3 regions of the Pseudomonas sp. Pse1 genome follow, and region 1 is predicted to be linked to each of the others. Evidence: predicted binding sites of a transcription regulator. Region 1 holds the regulator's gene; each other region holds the start of a gene.
What was found. The regulator FliA, encoded in region 1, starts transcription of late flagellar genes. The targets are predictions, from matches to a motif close to CTAAAGTTTNNNNNNNNNNNGCCGNTAA.
Positions count from the first base shown of each region.

Region 2: the regulator FliA is predicted to act here: its motif matches at 2,908-2,935, upstream of motA (flagellar motor stator protein MotA).
Region 3: the regulator FliA is predicted to act here: its motif matches at 2,531-2,558, upstream of flgM (flagellar biosynthesis anti-sigma factor FlgM).

Region 1 is NZ_JALJRO010000006.1:91,955-97,349, forward strand. Features, by position in the region: gene NR126_RS11290 (chemotaxis protein CheA) at 1-736, opposite strand, end outside; gene NR126_RS11295 (protein phosphatase CheZ) at 766-1,554, opposite strand; gene NR126_RS11300 (chemotaxis response regulator CheY) at 1,577-1,948, opposite strand; gene fliA (RNA polymerase sigma factor FliA) at 2,115-2,855, opposite strand; gene fleN (flagellar synthesis regulator FleN) at 2,852-3,682, opposite strand; gene flhF (flagellar biosynthesis protein FlhF) at 3,797-5,122, opposite strand; gene flhA (flagellar biosynthesis protein FlhA) at 5,134-5,395, opposite strand, start outside.
Region 2 is NZ_JALJRO010000009.1:130,262-135,656, forward strand. Features, by position in the region: gene asd (archaetidylserine decarboxylase) at 1-434, opposite strand, end outside; gene rhdA (thiosulfate sulfurtransferase) at 453-1,268, opposite strand; gene NR126_RS15490 (HDOD domain-containing protein) at 1,311-2,837, opposite strand; gene motA (flagellar motor stator protein MotA) at 3,005-3,856, shown strand; gene motB (flagellar motor protein MotB) at 3,860-4,879, shown strand; gene NR126_RS15505 (toll/interleukin-1 receptor domain-containing protein) at 4,924-5,395, opposite strand, start outside.
Region 3 is NZ_JALJRO010000006.1:295,280-300,674, reverse strand. Features, by position in the region: gene NR126_RS12300 (MFS transporter) at 1-759, shown strand, start outside; gene NR126_RS12295 (flagellar brake protein) at 821-1,567, opposite strand; gene NR126_RS12290 (flagella synthesis protein FlgN) at 1,663-2,127, opposite strand; gene flgM (flagellar biosynthesis anti-sigma factor FlgM) at 2,175-2,492, opposite strand; gene flgA (flagellar basal body P-ring formation chaperone FlgA) at 2,640-3,401, opposite strand; gene NR126_RS12275 (chemotaxis protein CheV) at 3,483-4,415, shown strand; gene cheR (protein-glutamate O-methyltransferase CheR) at 4,462-5,289, shown strand.

The DNA of each region.
Region 1 (5,395 bases):
CGAGCAGGGCTTCGAATTCGTCGTCGGTGATTTCATTGCTTTCAACAGCGGCAGCCGCGGCCACCGGCTCTGCAGGTTGCGCTGCAGTGACCAGCGAATCCACGGCAAACTGGCCCTTGCCGTGCAACTGATCAAGCAGCGACTCGAACTCGGCGTCAGTGATTTCTTCGCTGCCACTGACCGCTTCCACGGCCGGTGCAGGGGCGGCTTCGGCCTGTTCCTTGACCGCGTTCAGCGAGTCGAGCAGCAGTTCAAATTCATTGTCGGTGATGTCGCCCGAGTCATTGGCAACCGGCGGTTCAGCCACGACCGGCGCCGCTGCAACCGGCGCCACCTGATCCGCCGACTGCGGTTCTGCCAGGCGCGCCAGGGCGGCCAGCAGTTCTGGAGTGGCAGCAGTAATCGGCGCGCGTTCACGCACTTCGCCAAACATGCCGTTGACCGCATCCAGCGCTTCCAGGACCACGTCCATCAGCTCCGAGTCGACGCGTCGCTCACCCTTGCGCAGGATGTCGAACACGTTCTCGGCGATGTGGCAGCACTCCACCAGTTCGTTGAGCTGCAGGAAGCCGGCGCCTCCTTTTACAGTGTGAAAACCGCGAAAAATGGCATTGAGCAAATCCGCATCATCCGGACGGCTTTCCAGCTCGACCAGTTGCTCGGACAGTTGCTCGAGAATTTCGCCGGCCTCAACCAGAAAATCCTGAAGGATTTCTTCATCGGCGCCGAAGCTCATGAATGGGTGCTCCTAAAAAAGGTCTGAACCTAGAAACCCAGGCTCGAAAGCAAATCGTCGACATCGTCCTGGCCGGACATAACGTCTTCACGTTTATCGGCATGAATCTGCGGACCTTCACCCTGCGCGGTATATTTTTGCGGATTTTTTTCCGCAAGGATCGCTGCGCGGTCATGTTCGATGCCGGCAAAGCGGTCGACCTGGCTGGCCATCAGCACCAGCTTGAGCAGATTGCTCTCCACTTCGGTGACCAGTTGGGTCACGCGCTTGATCACCTGACCGGTCAGGTCCTGGTAATCCTGGGCCAGCAGAATGTCATTGAGGTTGCTCGAGACCATCTGGGTCTCGGTCGCGCTGCGGCTCAGGAAGCCATCGACACGGCGGGCCAGCTCACGGAACTCTTCGGCGCCGATTTCCCGGCGCATGAAACGTCCCCAGTCCGCGCTCAGTGCCTGGGCATCAGTGTTCAAGCCGTTGACCAGTGGCGTGGCGTTTTCCACCAGATCCATGGTGCGGTTCGCCGCGGCTTCGGTCAGCTTGACCACATAGCCCAGACGCTCGGTGGCGTCGGTGATCTGCGAGACCTCCTCGGCCTGCGGCATGTGCGGATCAATCTGGAAATTGACGATCGCACTGTGCAGCTCGCGAGTGAGCTTGCCGACTTCCTGGTACAGGCCACGGTCACGGGTCTGATTGAGCTCATGGATCAGTTGCACCGCGTCGCCGAACTTGCCTTTTTCAAGGCTTTCGACCAGTTCGACCGCGTGTTTTTTCAGGGTCGACTCGAAATCGCCCTGTGATGTTTCTCGTTGTTCCATAGCTCCCCCGTGGCGCCAATCATCAACCGATGCGTTCGAAGATTTTCTCGATCTTCTCTTTCAACGCCTGCGCCGTGAACGGCTTGACCACATAGCCGTTTACCCCGGCCTGGGCGGCTTCGATGATCTGCTCGCGCTTGGCTTCGGCGGTGACCATCAGCACTGGCAAGTGCTTGAGTTTTTCGTCGGCGCGCACGTGGCGCAGCAGGTCGATGCCGGTCATGCCGGGCATATTCCAGTCCGTTACCAGAAAGTCGATGCTGCCGCTGTTGAGCAGAGGAATGGCGGTAGTACCGTCGTCTGCCTCGACCGTGTTGGTGAAACCGAGGTCACGCAACAGGTTCTTGATGATCCGCCGCATCGTTGAGAAGTCATCAACGATGAGGATTTTCATGTTCTTGTCCAATTCGACCTCCAAGCAGTCTTAAACGCGCCCAGCACCTGGGCACGCCATTCAATCAATCAGGCAGAGCACTCGACTTCGTCATGGAGCACAACGGATGAGCAACGGACCGGCCTCTCGCCGCCCCGCTGTCGTACGCAGTGTCCCCACACTGCTGTCAGCGCGCTCGCCACTCTCCCAAACGCCCCCGCAAACGGGCCGCGCACTGGCTGTGTAACTGGCTGACCCGCGATTCACTGACCCCCAGTACCTCGCCGATTTCCTTGAGGTTCAGCTCTTCGTCGTAGTACAGCGCCAACACCAGTCGCTCACGCTCCGGCAAATTGGCAATCGCGTCCGCCAGCGCTGCCTGGAAGCGCTCGTCTTCCAGGTCACGCGACGGCTCTTGATGAGCACTCGCGCCATCCTCATGCAGCCCTTCATGCTCGCCGTCCTGCAACAGGTCGTCGAAGCTGAACAGGCGACTGCCCAAGGTGTCATTCAAAATCCCGTAGTAATCATCGAGACTCAATTGGAGTTCGGCCGCAACCTCGTGATCTTTAGCGTCACGTCCGGTTTTAGCTTCAATTGTGCGAATCGCATCACTGACCATACGGGTATTGCGGTGGACCGAGCGTGGCGCCCAGTCCCCTTTGCGGACTTCGTCGAGCATCGCGCCCCGAATACGAATCCCGGCATAGGTCTCGAAACTTGCACCCTTGCTGGCGTCGTATTTGGTCGACACTTCCAGCAAGCCAATCATCCCCGCCTGAATCAGATCCTCGACCTGAACGCTGGCCGGCAAACGCGCCAGAAGGTGGTAGGCAATACGTTTTACCAGTGGCGCGTAACGCTCGATCAGCTCGTACTGCGCGTCACGCGCCGACTGCTTGTACAGGTTGTAACCGCTCGCGGTCATAGCACCGGACCCGCAGTCTGTTGCACCAGGCGCTCCACGAAAAACTCCAGATGCCCACGCGGATTGGCGGGCAGTGGCCAAGTGTCGACTTTCTGCGCGATGGCCCGGAAGGCCAAGGCGCACTTGGAGCGCGGGAACGCCTCGTACACTGCGCGCTGTTTCTGTACGGCCTTACGCACGCTTTCGTCGTACGGCACCGCACCGACGTATTGTAGGGCGACATCGAGGAAGCGATCCGTGACCTTGGTCAATTTGGCGAACAGGTTGCGGCCCTCCTGCGGGCTCTGCGCCATGTTGGCCAGCACGCGGAAACGATTCATCCCGTAGTCGCGGTTGAGCAGTTTGATCAGGGCGTAGGCGTCGGTGATCGAGGTCGGTTCGTCGCAGACCACCAGCAACACTTCCTGGGCCGCGCGCACGAAGCTGACCACCGATTCGCCGATGCCGGCGGCGGTGTCGATCACCAACACGTCGAGGTTATCGCCGATGTCGCTGAAAGCCTGGATCAGGCCCGCGTGCTGCGCCGGGCTCAGGTGCACCATGCTCTGGGTGCCGGAAGCGGCCGGCACGATGCGAATCCCGCCTGGCCCCTGCAGCAATACATCGCGCAGTTCGCAGCGGCCCTCGATCACATCGGCCAGGGTGCGCTTGGGCGTCAGTCCCAGGAGGACGTCGACGTTCGCCAGCCCCAGGTCGGCGTCCAGCAGCATGACGCGCCGGCCGAGCTCTGCCAGAGCCAGGGACAAGTTCACTGAAACGTTAGTCTTACCGACGCCACCCTTGCCGCCGGTCACCGCGATCACCTGTACGGGATGCATGCTGCCCATGTGCTTTCTTTACCTTGTCTTGCTTAGACGCGGGCTACATGACTGGCTGCGCGTTCGCGAACGAACAATGCATGGCAGGCCATCGATGTAGATACAAATCTAGTCATTAATACCTCAGCCAACCCGTTTGGTCGGACTGTGGTAGAGGTCAGCGAACATATCAGCCATGGCTTCTTCGCTGGGTTCTTCCTGCATTTGTACACTGACCGCGCGGCTCACCAGTTGGTGCCGGCGCGGCAAGTGCAGATCGTCCGGGATCCGCGGTCCATCGGTCAGATAGGCGACCGGCAACTCATGACTGATTGCCAGACTCAATACTTCGCCCAGGTTGGCCGTCTCGTCCAGTTTAGTCAGGATGCAGCCTGCCAGCCCGCATCGCTTGTAACTGTGATAAGCGGCCGTCAACACCTGCTTCTGGCTGGTGGTGGCCAGGACCAGATAATTCTTCGATTTGATGCCACGACCGGCGAGGCTCTCCAGTTGCATGCGCAACGCCGGGTCGCTGGCCTGCAGGCCGGCGGTGTCGATCAGCACCACGCGTTTGCGCAGCACCGGCTCAAGGGCCTGGGCCAGCGATTGACCGGGATCCAGGTGGGTCACCGAGACGTTGAGAATCCGCCCCAGGGTCTTGAGTTGTTCCTGAGCGCCGATGCGGTAGCTGTCCATGCTCACCAGGGCAATATTCTGCGAGCCGTACTTGAGCACGTAACGCGCCGCCAGCTTGGCCAACGTGGTGGTCTTGCCCATACCGGCCGGGCCGACCATGGCAATCACCCCGCCCTCTTCCAGCGGCTCGACCTCAGGGGTCTGGATCATCCGCGCCAGGTGCGCCAGCAGCATGCGCCAGGCCTGGCGTGGGTCTGCTATCTCGGTGGTCAATTCCAGCAGGTCACGGGACAGAGGACCGGACAAGCCGATGCGCTGCAGGCGACGCCACAGGTTGGCCTGCTGCGGATGACGACCTTGCAGTTGATTCCAGGCCAGCGACCCCAATTGCACTTCCAGCAGTTCGCGCAAGCCATTGAGCTCCGAGCGCATGGCGTCGTACGCGCGCGGATCGATACTCGCCGTCGGGGCGGGTGCCGGAGCGGGGCGTGGCGGCTCGGACAGCGTTGGCTCGATCAGCGGCTCGGCAGCGGTCAACGGCAAGCCGGCGAACAGTTGGCGACTGGCGTGCTCGCCCGCTTCGCCTTCGCCACGCAGGCTCAGTTCGGCCTGGGCGGTGACAATTCGCGACTGGGTCTTGCGCAGCTCGTCTTCGAGCTCGACGTTCGGCACCCGTGGCGCCAGCGCCGAGAGTTTATAATCGAGGGCAGCCATCAGCTCGACACCGCCGGCGATCCGTCGGTTGCCAATGATCGCGGCATCGGCGCCCAGCTCATCACGAACCAGCTTCATGGCCTGACGCATATCGGCGGCGAAAAAACGCTTAACTTGCATAAACCACTACCTCAGCCGTTGGGCCCTACTGTCGCAACGATGGTCACCTGCTTGTTGTCGGGTATCTCTTGATACGCCAACACGTGCAACCCCGGGACCGCGAGACGCCCGAAGCGCGAAAGCATCGCGCGTACGGGACTGGCTACCAACAGAATCACCGGGTGACCTTGCATTTCCTGACGCTGGGCCGCGTCGATCAACGAACGCTGCAGCTTCTCGGCCATGCTTGGCTCCAGCAAGACGCTCTCATCAGCGCCCTGCCCTGCCTTCTGA
Region 2 (5,395 bases), on a different contig from region 1:
CGGTGGTAGTCCTTCGGCGACAGGTAGATGGTGGCGAAATCACCGCCCATGAACGGCGCCGCATTGGCCGCGTCACCGCCGAGCAGTTCCAGCACGCTGAAGCTGTGGCCCTTGGCCTGGAAGACCCGGCCGTGTTCGATCGGACCCAGTTGGCTGACCGCGCCGTCGGCCGGGCTGAGGATCGCGCCCGGGGTTTGATCCAGCGGGCGAGCGCCGTCTTTCAATGCGCGGGTGAAGAAGGCGTTGAAGTGCTCATAGGCGGTCAGGTCTTCGACCAGGGCCTGGGACATGTCCACCTGATAGCGCTTGGCGAACCAGGCGGTGAAGGCATTCTTGAACCAGCGCACGCGGCATTCGGCAATGCAGCCGGCCAGGCGTGACAATAGGTGGTGGGGCAGCAGGTACTGACTGATGATGAACAAGCGATTTTTCATTGGGTGTCCTTAAAAACCTTAAATCTCAACGGGCGTATCAGGGTGGTTGCCCCATTCGCCCCATGAACCGGCGTAGCCTTTGACCCGCGGATAACCGAGTGCCTTGGCCACCAGATAAGTGAAGCCAGAGCGGTGGTGGGTCTGGCAGTGAGTAATGATTTCCTTGTCGGCGGTGATGCCGAGCTGTTCGAGGATCTGCGGCATGTCGCGGCGGATCCGCAGATTGCGCGCCGGATCCATGCCGGCGGTCCACTCGAAATTGATCGCGCCGGGGATGTGTCCGGCTTTGGCGGCCAGGACTTTTTCACCGGAGTATTCCAGCGGGCCACGGGCGTCCCAGATCGCCAGGTCGGCGGCACCGAGGCGGCTTTGCAGGTACTCGCGAGTGGCCGTGGGCGCCTCGTGCAGGGTCAGCGCGACCGAACCGTCTACGGCCGCCGGCACCTCGGTGGACGTTGGCAGACCCTCGGCCAGCCAGGCCAGCAGCCCGCCGTCGAGGTAGTGGTAGCGCGTGTGGCCGATGACATCCAGCAGCCAGATGAAGCGTCCGGCCCAGCCGCCGCCTTCGTCGTCGTACACCACGTAGACCGCATCCGGGTTGTGCCCCAGTTCGCCGAACAGCGCTTCGAGTGCCGCTTGCGGCGGCATCAGGCCGGGTGCCGGTGGCTGGCCCAATTGGGTGCGCTTGGGATCGACAAACCGTGCGCCAGGGATATGCCCCTCGGCGTAGCGGGCGCTGCTGGTCAGGTCGACCAGGATCAATTCGCGGGCATCGAGACGGGCGCTCAGGTCGCTCGGTTCGATGACCAGCGCCAAGCCAGAGAAGTCAGACATGCGAGGTCTCCAGAGCACAAAGGGGAGGATTGTAGCGCAGCGTCACTGGCCGCGGTGGCTAAAGCTGTGCAGGGCTTTTTCGATGCATTGCGCGGTTTTGCTGAAGGCTTGCACGGTAATGTCGGAAAAGTCCCCGCCGCCCTGATCCGCCACCAGCACCATGAGCACCTTGCCATTGATTGCCAGTGATCGCAGCAGCAGGTGCTGGCCGCTGAACAGGCTGCGCAGGGTGGCCGGCAGGTGGGCGCTGAACTGCCCATGATTGGCGGGTGTCAGGCGCAATTGTGCCGGTTGTGCCAGCAGGCGTTGCAGGATGCTGCTCTGGCTGACCACCAGATTCAGTGCGGCGGCGTCCGGACCGAGGCCGAGAGTCTGGTGGGCGCGCAATTGGCTGTGGCTGCGATCGGCCATCAGCAGTACGGCGCGGCGCAGGCCGCAGGCCGCCAGGGCGTCGCGGGCGCAGGTGGTCAGGTGCAGGGCGTTGCTGAATGGGCTGGGTTCGGTCAGCAGCTGTGCGCAGTGCTTGCGCCACTGTGCCAGGTCTTCGGCTGTCGGGCCGGCAGGCGAGCGGTCGCGTTGTGCGTCGGCGCTGCCCCAAGGCCACAGCAGCGCCTCGGCCGGATGCCAGATGTCTGGCATAGCGTGGTTGCGGGCGCTTTGTGCGGCCTGTTGGTGCTGCTGTTGTTGCACGTCATCCATGGGGATTTGCAGGTACAGACTGGTCAGGTATTGCCAGCGCAGTGTGTGCGGGCTAACCCAGGAGCGTTGCGCCGACAGCGCCAGGCCATTGGCCAGTAGCACTGTGTTGGCGGGCTGGTTGAGCCAGCGGCGCAGGGTCGGGTCGTCATCCAGGCGATTCTGTTGGCGCAACGGATGGTCGGCATCTCGCGCAATCAGCAGGACCTTGGCCAGTTCGCGCTGTTCGCTGATCAGCAGTCGATAACCCTGTGCGACCCAGTAAGGCAGACGCCACAGCTCCACCAGGGTCTGGCAAAGTTCGAGCAGGTGCACGCCGAACAGCTCTTTTTCAACCTTGTGCGCCGCTTCGCCGTTGTGGATAACCCGGCGTTCCCAGTCTTCCAGGCGTTTTGGGTCGCTGAGCGCCAGCGGCCACAGTGGCGCCAGGAACAGCAGGCTGCCCCAGTGGATGTCCTGCCACAAGCGCGCCAGCCGGCTGGCAAAAAAGCCGTTGGCCTGTTGCGAGGCGTGCTGGCTGATCATCTGCAGCTTGCGCAGCGCTGGCGGGATTTCGTTTTGTGGGACGGCAGGCAGGCGAGCGAGCAGTTGTGCGGTGCGCTTGAGGCCCAGGCGGCTGATTGCCACCTCGAGGTTTTCGCAGGGCTCGGTCAAGCTGCTGCTGACATGCCGATTGGCTTCGCGAATCACGCTCAGGGCCAGCGCCGGACTGCCCTGGATCAAGTCGGCAATCTCGCGCAACGAGCTGCGAGAGTTGTTCAGCGCCCGGCTAACCCGGTCATGACTGGCCAGCGGTACGGGCAAGATCACGCTATCGAGACGCTTGACCCAATCCTGGAGTGTGGCAGGTGTGGAGTTGGTTGCATTAGCCATGGTCGGGCGCGGTCACCGTTGACTTCAAACACGCCCGGATGGGGGCAAATTGGCTTTTCGCCATAACTGGCTATAGTCTGGCGCAGTTTTGCCGATAAGTAGAAGAAGAGATTTTTTAACTTCCGAATATGACCTTGAACCCGACTTAAGTAAGTACCTTCCTACCTATGGCTAAAATTATCGGCATCATCGTCGTATTCGCGAGCGTGCTCGGCGGATACGTGCTTTCCCACGGCAAGATTGCCGCCCTCATTCAGCCCTTTGAGGTGATGATCATCGGTGGTGCGGCGCTGGGTGCATTCCTCCAGGCGAACCCCGGCTACATGACCAAGCACGTGCTCAAGAAGTCCCTGAGCATGTTCGGTACGCGCTTCACCCATGCTTTCTACCTGGAAGTGCTGGGCCTGATCTACGAGATCCTCAACAAAAGCCGCCGCGAAGGCATGATGGCGATCGAGGCGGATATCGAGGACGCGGCCGCGAGTCCGATTTTTGCCAAGTACCCGACTGTTCTCAAGGACGAGCGCATGACCGCTTTCGTCTGCGATTACCTGCGCATCATGTCCTCCGGCAACATGGCGCCCCATGAGCTCGAAGGTCTGTTCGACATGGAGCTCTACAGCCTCAAGGAAGATCTGGAGCACCCGTCTCACGCGGTGAACGGCATCGCCGATGGCATGCCCGGTTTCGGTATCGTTGCCGCGGTACTGGGTATCGTGGTGACCATGGCGTCCCTGGGCGAGGGCGACCAGGCGTCCATTGGCCTGCACGTCGGCGCTGCGCTGGTGGGTACCTTCTTCGGTATTCTTGCGGCCTACGGCTTCTTCGGTCCCCTGGCTCACTCCCTGGCCCACGATGCCAAGGAGGAGCTGAACACCTACGAAGCAATCAAGGCCTCGCTGGTAGCCTCGGCCTCAGGCATGCCGCCATCGCTGGCGGTGGAGTTCGGGCGCAAGGTGTTGTACCCGGCGCACCGTCCGAGCTTCTCCGAGCTGGAGCAAGCGGTTCGCGGTCGCTAAGTCATGGAAAATAATCAGCCGATAATCATCAAGCGCGTCAAGCGCATTGCTGGCGGGCATCACGGGGGCGCATGGAAAATCGCCTTCGCTGACTTCGCCACGGCGATGATGGCGTTCTTCCTGGTGTTGTGGCTGTTATCCACAGCCACGCCGGAACAGAAGATCGCTATCGCCGGTTACTTCAAGGATCCGATCGGCTTTACCGAGAGCGGCACGCCCTACGTCATCGATCTGGGTGGCTCGCCTGAACTGGCGCCGGACCAGACGCTCAACCCGGAAGCCAAGTTCCAGCCGCAGCCGGACAAGGTCACGGTTGATACCGATCAGGTTGAAGGCATGGCCGAGCAGGTCGAGCAGGAGCGCCTCGAGCTGTTACTGCAGGAACTGCAGAACAAGGTTGAAGAGAATCCGCAGCTACAGAAGTTCAAGGACCAGATCCTGTTCGAGATTACTCCGGATGGCCTGCGCATTCAGATCATCGATTCGGAGAACCGGCCGATGTTCGACTCCGGTAGCGCGCGCTTGAAGCCTTACTTCGAAGACATTCTGCTGGCCATGGCTGACACCATCAAGGCGGTGCCGAACAAGATCAGCATCAGCGGCCACACCGATGCCAAGCCGTACACCGGCAGCGGCGATTTCGGTAACTGGGAGCTGTCGTCCAACCGCGCCAACGCTGCCCGTCGAGCGCTGGTTGCGGGTAGTTATCCGGAAGCCCAGGTGGCGCGGGTAGTGGGCTATGCCTCGTCGGCTCTGTTTGACCGGGAGAATCCGTTCAATCCGGTCAATCGGCGCATCGACATTGTGGTATTGACCAAGAAAGCCCAGCGCGCCATCGAAGGTGAGCAAGGTGCCGAGCCTGCCCCTGCGCCGACCCAGGGTCAGGGAGCGCCAGGCGAGGTGCCGGCGGATCCCCATGCCCTGCCGGCCGACCAGCAACCTTTGCCGGCCCATGAGTTGCGCGAGCGTTTGAACCTTTTCGACGATCCGGCGCCCAAGCCGGCCGAACCGCCGAAGCAGTGAGAAAAAGCCGACAGCAATGTCGGCTTTTTTTTGCGCGCTTGACCTTAAAAGCCGCGGCGGATGCGTGCCTTGAGTTCGTTGTGAAAGCGTTCGGCATTGGTTTTGTTACTGGTGTGCAGCCACTCGTTGCTGGTATCCGTGTCCAGATTCATCGAGCGTCTGAGTGTTTGCTCGTTGCGGTAGGCATCGATGAAGAAGTCGATGTCGGCGATTTTTGCCAGCCTGGGCCATTTGTCGAGGTAGTCCGGCAATTCGCTGGCGCCGGTCTTAAAGGTGCAAATGCGTCGATTGCAGATCGTCGCCTCGCCGAGCTGGAACGGTACCCACCAGGCCAGCGCCGATTTGTCGCTGACCAGTGCCAGCAGGTGACTGTTCTCGCCGACGTTGCGGGTTATCAGGCCGCTGATGTCGTCGGTGGTCTGGGATTCGGGATCCAGGACCTCCAGGCAGGTCCTGATGTTCGCCTGCATCAGGCGATTGTGAATGAGGATGGCGTGTGGGCGATCCATGTGACGG
Region 3 (5,395 bases), 200 kb from region 1:
CTGATCGTCGGTTCGTTCTATGGTTTGGCTCCGCTGTATGCCTCGCAGCAGGGCTTGTCCACCGAGCAGGTCGGTCTGTTCATGGGTAGCTGCATTTTCGCCGGTCTGGTGGTGCAGTGGCCTTTGGGCTGGTTGTCGGATCGCTATGATCGAGCCGTGCTGATTCGCAGCTTTGCGATCTGCCTGGCGTTGGCGGCCCTGCCATTGGCGATTATGCCCAAGGTGCCGCTGGAGGTGCTGTTCGTTGCTGGCTTTGTCTGTTCCTTGGTGCAGTTCTGTCTGTATCCGCTGGCTGTAGCCTTTTCCAACGACCACGTCGAAAGCGACCGGCGGGTTTCACTGACTGCCATGCTGCTGGTGACCTACGGGGTCGGCGCAAGCATCGGGCCTTTGGTAGCGGGTGTGCTGATGAAGTTCTTCGGCAGCCAGATGCTCTATGCCTTCTTCAGTTTCTTTGCCCTCGTGCTGGTCTGGCGGATTCGACCCAAAGCCGTGACCAATCTGCATCAGGTCGACGACGCTCCTCTGCATCACGTTGCGATGCCGGACAGCATGTCCAGTTCGCCATTGGTGGCGGCGCTCGATCCGCGAGTCGACGAACAGGTGGTCCAGGATCAGATGCAAACCACTGCGAGCACCGAGCCGGAGCCGGTAGCTGAACCCGAAACGGCGAGCACAGCCGAAGCGCCTCGCGAGGACCAGCCGCCGGATGATCCGGACGCCGAACATCCCCATACCTTCACCGGGGCCAGGCCTTGAATTGAAGGCAAAAAAAACGGGCAGTGACCGCAAGGGACTGCCCGTTTTTCATGCTTGCCGATCAGAAGTCGTCTTTGTCGAAACGACGCGCCTCGCGCTGCAACTGGTAGACGAAGCGCTCGACCTGACGCTGCACCAGGCCGCTCATGTTATGAAAACGCACACCGGCGAAGGTGGTGTCGATTTTTTCTTCGTGATGCAGGTAACGCAATTCGACCGGGGTGGTCATGCTGCCGAAGGGCAGGGCGGCAATGAAACGGTCGTACACCTGGCCCAACTGCAGGCCATTGGAAATGTCGCCATCAAAGCGCAGCTTGCAGCCGGTGGCCGAAATGTCCAGCAACTTGCCGGCTAGCGGCACCTTGAGCTTTTCACCGCCCAGCTCGATGCTCACCAATTGCGCCAGTTTCAGGGCGGCACGAAAGGCGTTGCGGCGCTGGTGATAGACCACCTCGTCCGGCAACGTGCCACGATAGCAACGAGTGCCGTTGGATTCATCGATCGTCAGGGGGCCGTTGCTTTCCCAGGCAATACGCACGCCTTCGTGAAAACCTTCGATCCGGAAGGGTTCCCCCGCCAGCAGGAAGCGTTCGCCATCGCGCGGAATCATTTCATCGAGCGCGATCGAGTTGTTCTCGCGATCGACATCGACCACATAGCTTTGGAAGCGCTGGGTACGCTCGTGGAACGTGATGATCAGAGGATCATGGCTCTCTTGCAGCATTCGCAGGTTGCCGGCGATTTCCAAAGGCGTGGTGAGCACCTTCGGTGGCTGCGGAGCATCTTCCGCGTTTAAGGCATTGGACACGGTTTATCACTCTCCGGACAGAATACGGTCACACGCAGGAGCCAGCATTCTGCCAGCATGTTTCGCGCCTTGATAGAGCACGCTTGATGATGAAGTCAAACCTGGCTGAGCGAGCGCTTCACGAGCGTGGCGGTTGAGCCGCGAGCGTCGTACAGGGGCGGGGATTCGCCGCCATTGAGGATGCGCAGTTGGTTGGCGGTGCTCGCCTGTTGGACCTGGATCGAGCGGCCATTGCGCTCATTGGCGTCCCGGCAATCGCTGAGCAATTGATTGAGGACATCGCTCTGGGACAGCAGTTGCTCGCCGATGCTGGAGTGCGCGGCCAGCTGTTCCAGGCCACTGCGATCGGTTGGCAAGCCGAGGCTGGCGAGTATTTCGCTGCGTCGGCGGCCGTGTTGTTCCAGCAGAATGATCAAACCCTGCTTGCTCGCCAGGATGTGTTCGAGCAATTGCATGTCGCGACCGTGCAGTGCCAAAGACTCTTGCCCGAGTAAATCGAGCAACTGTTGAGCTGGCGCAACGTCGTCGGTGATCAGTTGCAGTAAATTGTTATCGTGCATGGCTGGCCTTGGTTTTTAAGCGTCCAAAAGCCTGCGCAGGCCGTTGGCTAGCGCTGGGCTTCGAAGTTGAGCAGTTTGCTGGCGACGCGGTTGCTGTCGACTTTATAGCTGCCATCGGCAATCGCGGCTTTCAACTCGGCCACGCGGGCCTTGTCGACAGCGGGCTGGTCGCGCAGCGTGTCGGAAATCTTCTGCAACTGCTGGGCCTCGTTGCTGAGGTGTACCGATTCCCCGCTTTGGCTGGCACTGGCCGCTTCGGCCTGGGTCGACAGCGGCGCGGTTTCAGCGGCTTCTTTCGTGGCGCTGGTACGCGTGTTGCCGGTGAGCGTGGGGGAACTGTTCAAACGGCTGAAATCGATGACCATGATGCTGAAAACCTCTGGGAATTTGGACGCTTGCCATGTTTTCGGCCCAATGCGAGAAAACTTTAGGGACATTTAAGGGGCGGCAGCGTCGCCTGTTGCCCTGCGTAAGGCTCAGTTTAGGGAATGGGTCGGTATCGCGCCAGCGATCTACATGGCAACTTCCACCTGGCCGGGAGCCGTGACCTGGGCCTTGATCACCCGTTGCGAATTCAGATTTTTCACTCGGATCTGTTCACTCATGCCGCCGTTAGCCAAGGCTTCGCCCGGCATCCGTACGCTGAGGGTGCCACTGCGGGCCGTAATCACTACCTGATCGCCCTTGCGCACCACTTCGGCCTGCTCCAGATGAACCAGAGTAATCACCTGATCGTTGACCATTGGTCGGACAAGTTTCTGCCCGATCGCCTGCTCCACGTCGGTCAGATAGCCCTGGTTGATCAGACTGATATCGCGCTCGCGCAGCATCACGTCTCCCGGCTCGATAATCCCGGCGCGCTTGAGCGGTCGAGTGCTGGTCACGACTTCGCGAAACAGCCGGACTTGAGCGGGCACGAACACTGTCCAGGGCGAGGCGCCGTCACAGCGAACCCTCACCGTGACACGTCCAATCGGCTTGGCAGGGCTTTCCAGTGTGGCTGTCAATTCCTTGTCGCACATGGGCAGGCGCAGGCGCGGGTCGAGTTGCTTGACCTCGATTTCGTAACGGCCCTGGGTTTGGCTGCTGGCCAAATAGTCTTCTACGGTGAATTCAAGAAAGCCCTGAGTGACGCCGATAAGGAGATCAGGCAAGGTAACCGGATCAGCAAAGGCAGGGCTGCCAGCAGTGAAAAAGCCGGCCATCGCCACCGCGCCGAGTAAACGGCGAGGAGCGCAGGCAAGGCGTCGAAAAAATGTCGTGTGCAGGTTCATAGCGGTTAAAAAGCAAGCGCCGTGCCGTTTAGTGATGAATGTGCGTCGCAACACACTTAGCGTTGGTGTAGGGGGCTGGGCATGGCTGGTGTAATGGATTCGGTAAACCAGCGCACGCAACTGGTAGGGCAGAATCGCCTGGAGCTGTTGTTGTTCCGTCTCGACGGTCAGCAGCTCTACGGCATCAATGTGTTTAAGGTTCGGGAAGTGCTGCAATGCCCGAAACTGACCTTGATGCCCAAATCCAATCCTGTCGTGTGCGGTGTGGCAAGTATTCGTGGGGCAACCATTCCGATTCTCGACCTGGCGATGGCCACGGGTTCGGGCGGATTGCAGGATCAAAGCAATCCCTTCGTGATCATCACGGAGTACAACACCAAGACCCAGGGTTTTCTGGTGCGCTCGGTGGAGCGGATCGTCAACATGAATTGGGAGGAGATCCATCCGCCGCCCAAGGGTACCGGGCGCGATCACTACCTGACGGCAGTGACGCGGGTCGACAATCAGTTGGTGGAAATCATCGACGTCGAGAAGGTTCTGGCGGAAGTCGCGCCAACGCCCGAGGCCATTTCGGTTGGCGTGGTGGATGTCGAGACCCAGCACAAGGCCTTGTCGCTGCGGGTATTGACGGTGGATGACTCGTCGGTGGCGCGCAAGCAGGTCTCGCGCTGTCTGCAGACGGTCGGGGTCGAGGTGGTGGCGCTGAACGACGGTCGGCAAGCACTGGACTACCTGCGCAAGCTGGTCGACGAGGGCAAGAAGCCGGAGGAAGAGTTCCTGATGATGATTTCCGACATCGAGATGCCGGAAATGGACGGCTACACCCTGACGGCGGAAATCCGCAACGACCCGCGCATGCAAAAGCTGCACATCATCCTGCATACTTCGCTGTCAGGCGTATTCAATCAGGCGATGGTCAAGAAAGTCGGTGCCGATGACTTTCTGGCCAAATTCCGCCCTGATGACCTGGCATCCCGGGTAGTCGACCGGATCAAAGCAGCAGATATCAGCTAGGTGGCTTTTGGCCCTGGCGATCAATACGATTTAAGAGGCGGTATCCTTGTCTACGGGTAATTTGGATTTTGAACAGTTCCGGGTTTTCCTGGAAAAAGCCTGTGGCATTTTGCTCGGTGAGAATAAACAGTATCTGGTCTCGAGCCGTCTCAACAAACTGATGGAACAGCAGGGCATCAAGTCGTTGGGCGAGTTGGTCCAGCGCATCCAGACCCAGCCACGCGGCGGTTTGCGTGAAATGGTGGTGGACGCGATGACGACCAACGAAACCCTCTGGTTTCGTGACACCTATCCGTTTGAAGTGCTGAAGAACAAAGTCTTGCCCGAGGCGATCAAGGCCAGTCCCGGGCAGCGTCTGCGCATCTGGTCGGCGGCCTGTTCGTCCGGGCAGGAGCCTTATTCGCTGTCGATGGCGATCGACGAATTCGAGCGAGTCAACATGGGCCAACTGCGCATGGGGGTGCAGATCGTTGCCACCGACCTGTCCGGGACGATGCTGACCAACTGCAAGTCCGGCGAATACGACAGCCTGGCGATCGGGCGCGGCCTGTCACCTGATCGCCTGCAACGCTACTTCGATCCGAAAGGGCCGGGGCGCTGGGCAGTGAAGGCGCCGATCAAGAGTCGGGTGGAGTTCCGCTCGTTCAACCTGCTGGACAGTTACGCCAGCCTCGGCAAGTTCGACATCGTGTTTTGCCGCAACGTGCTGATCTACTTCTCTGCGGAAGTGAAGAAGGACATCCTGCTGCGTATCCACAGCACGCTCAAGCCGGGCGGTTATCTGTTCCTTGGCGCTTCGGAAGCGCTGAACGGCCTGCCGGATCATTACCAGATGGTCCAGTGCAGCCCGGGGATCATCTACCAGGCGAAGTGAAAAGACGGGAGCCCTCAGCGGCTCCCTTTTTTCTGTCCGGTGATTCAGCCCTTCACAAGCGGCAGAAAAGCGGCGGGCGCCGGAAAGCGCTTGCCGCTTTTCTGGC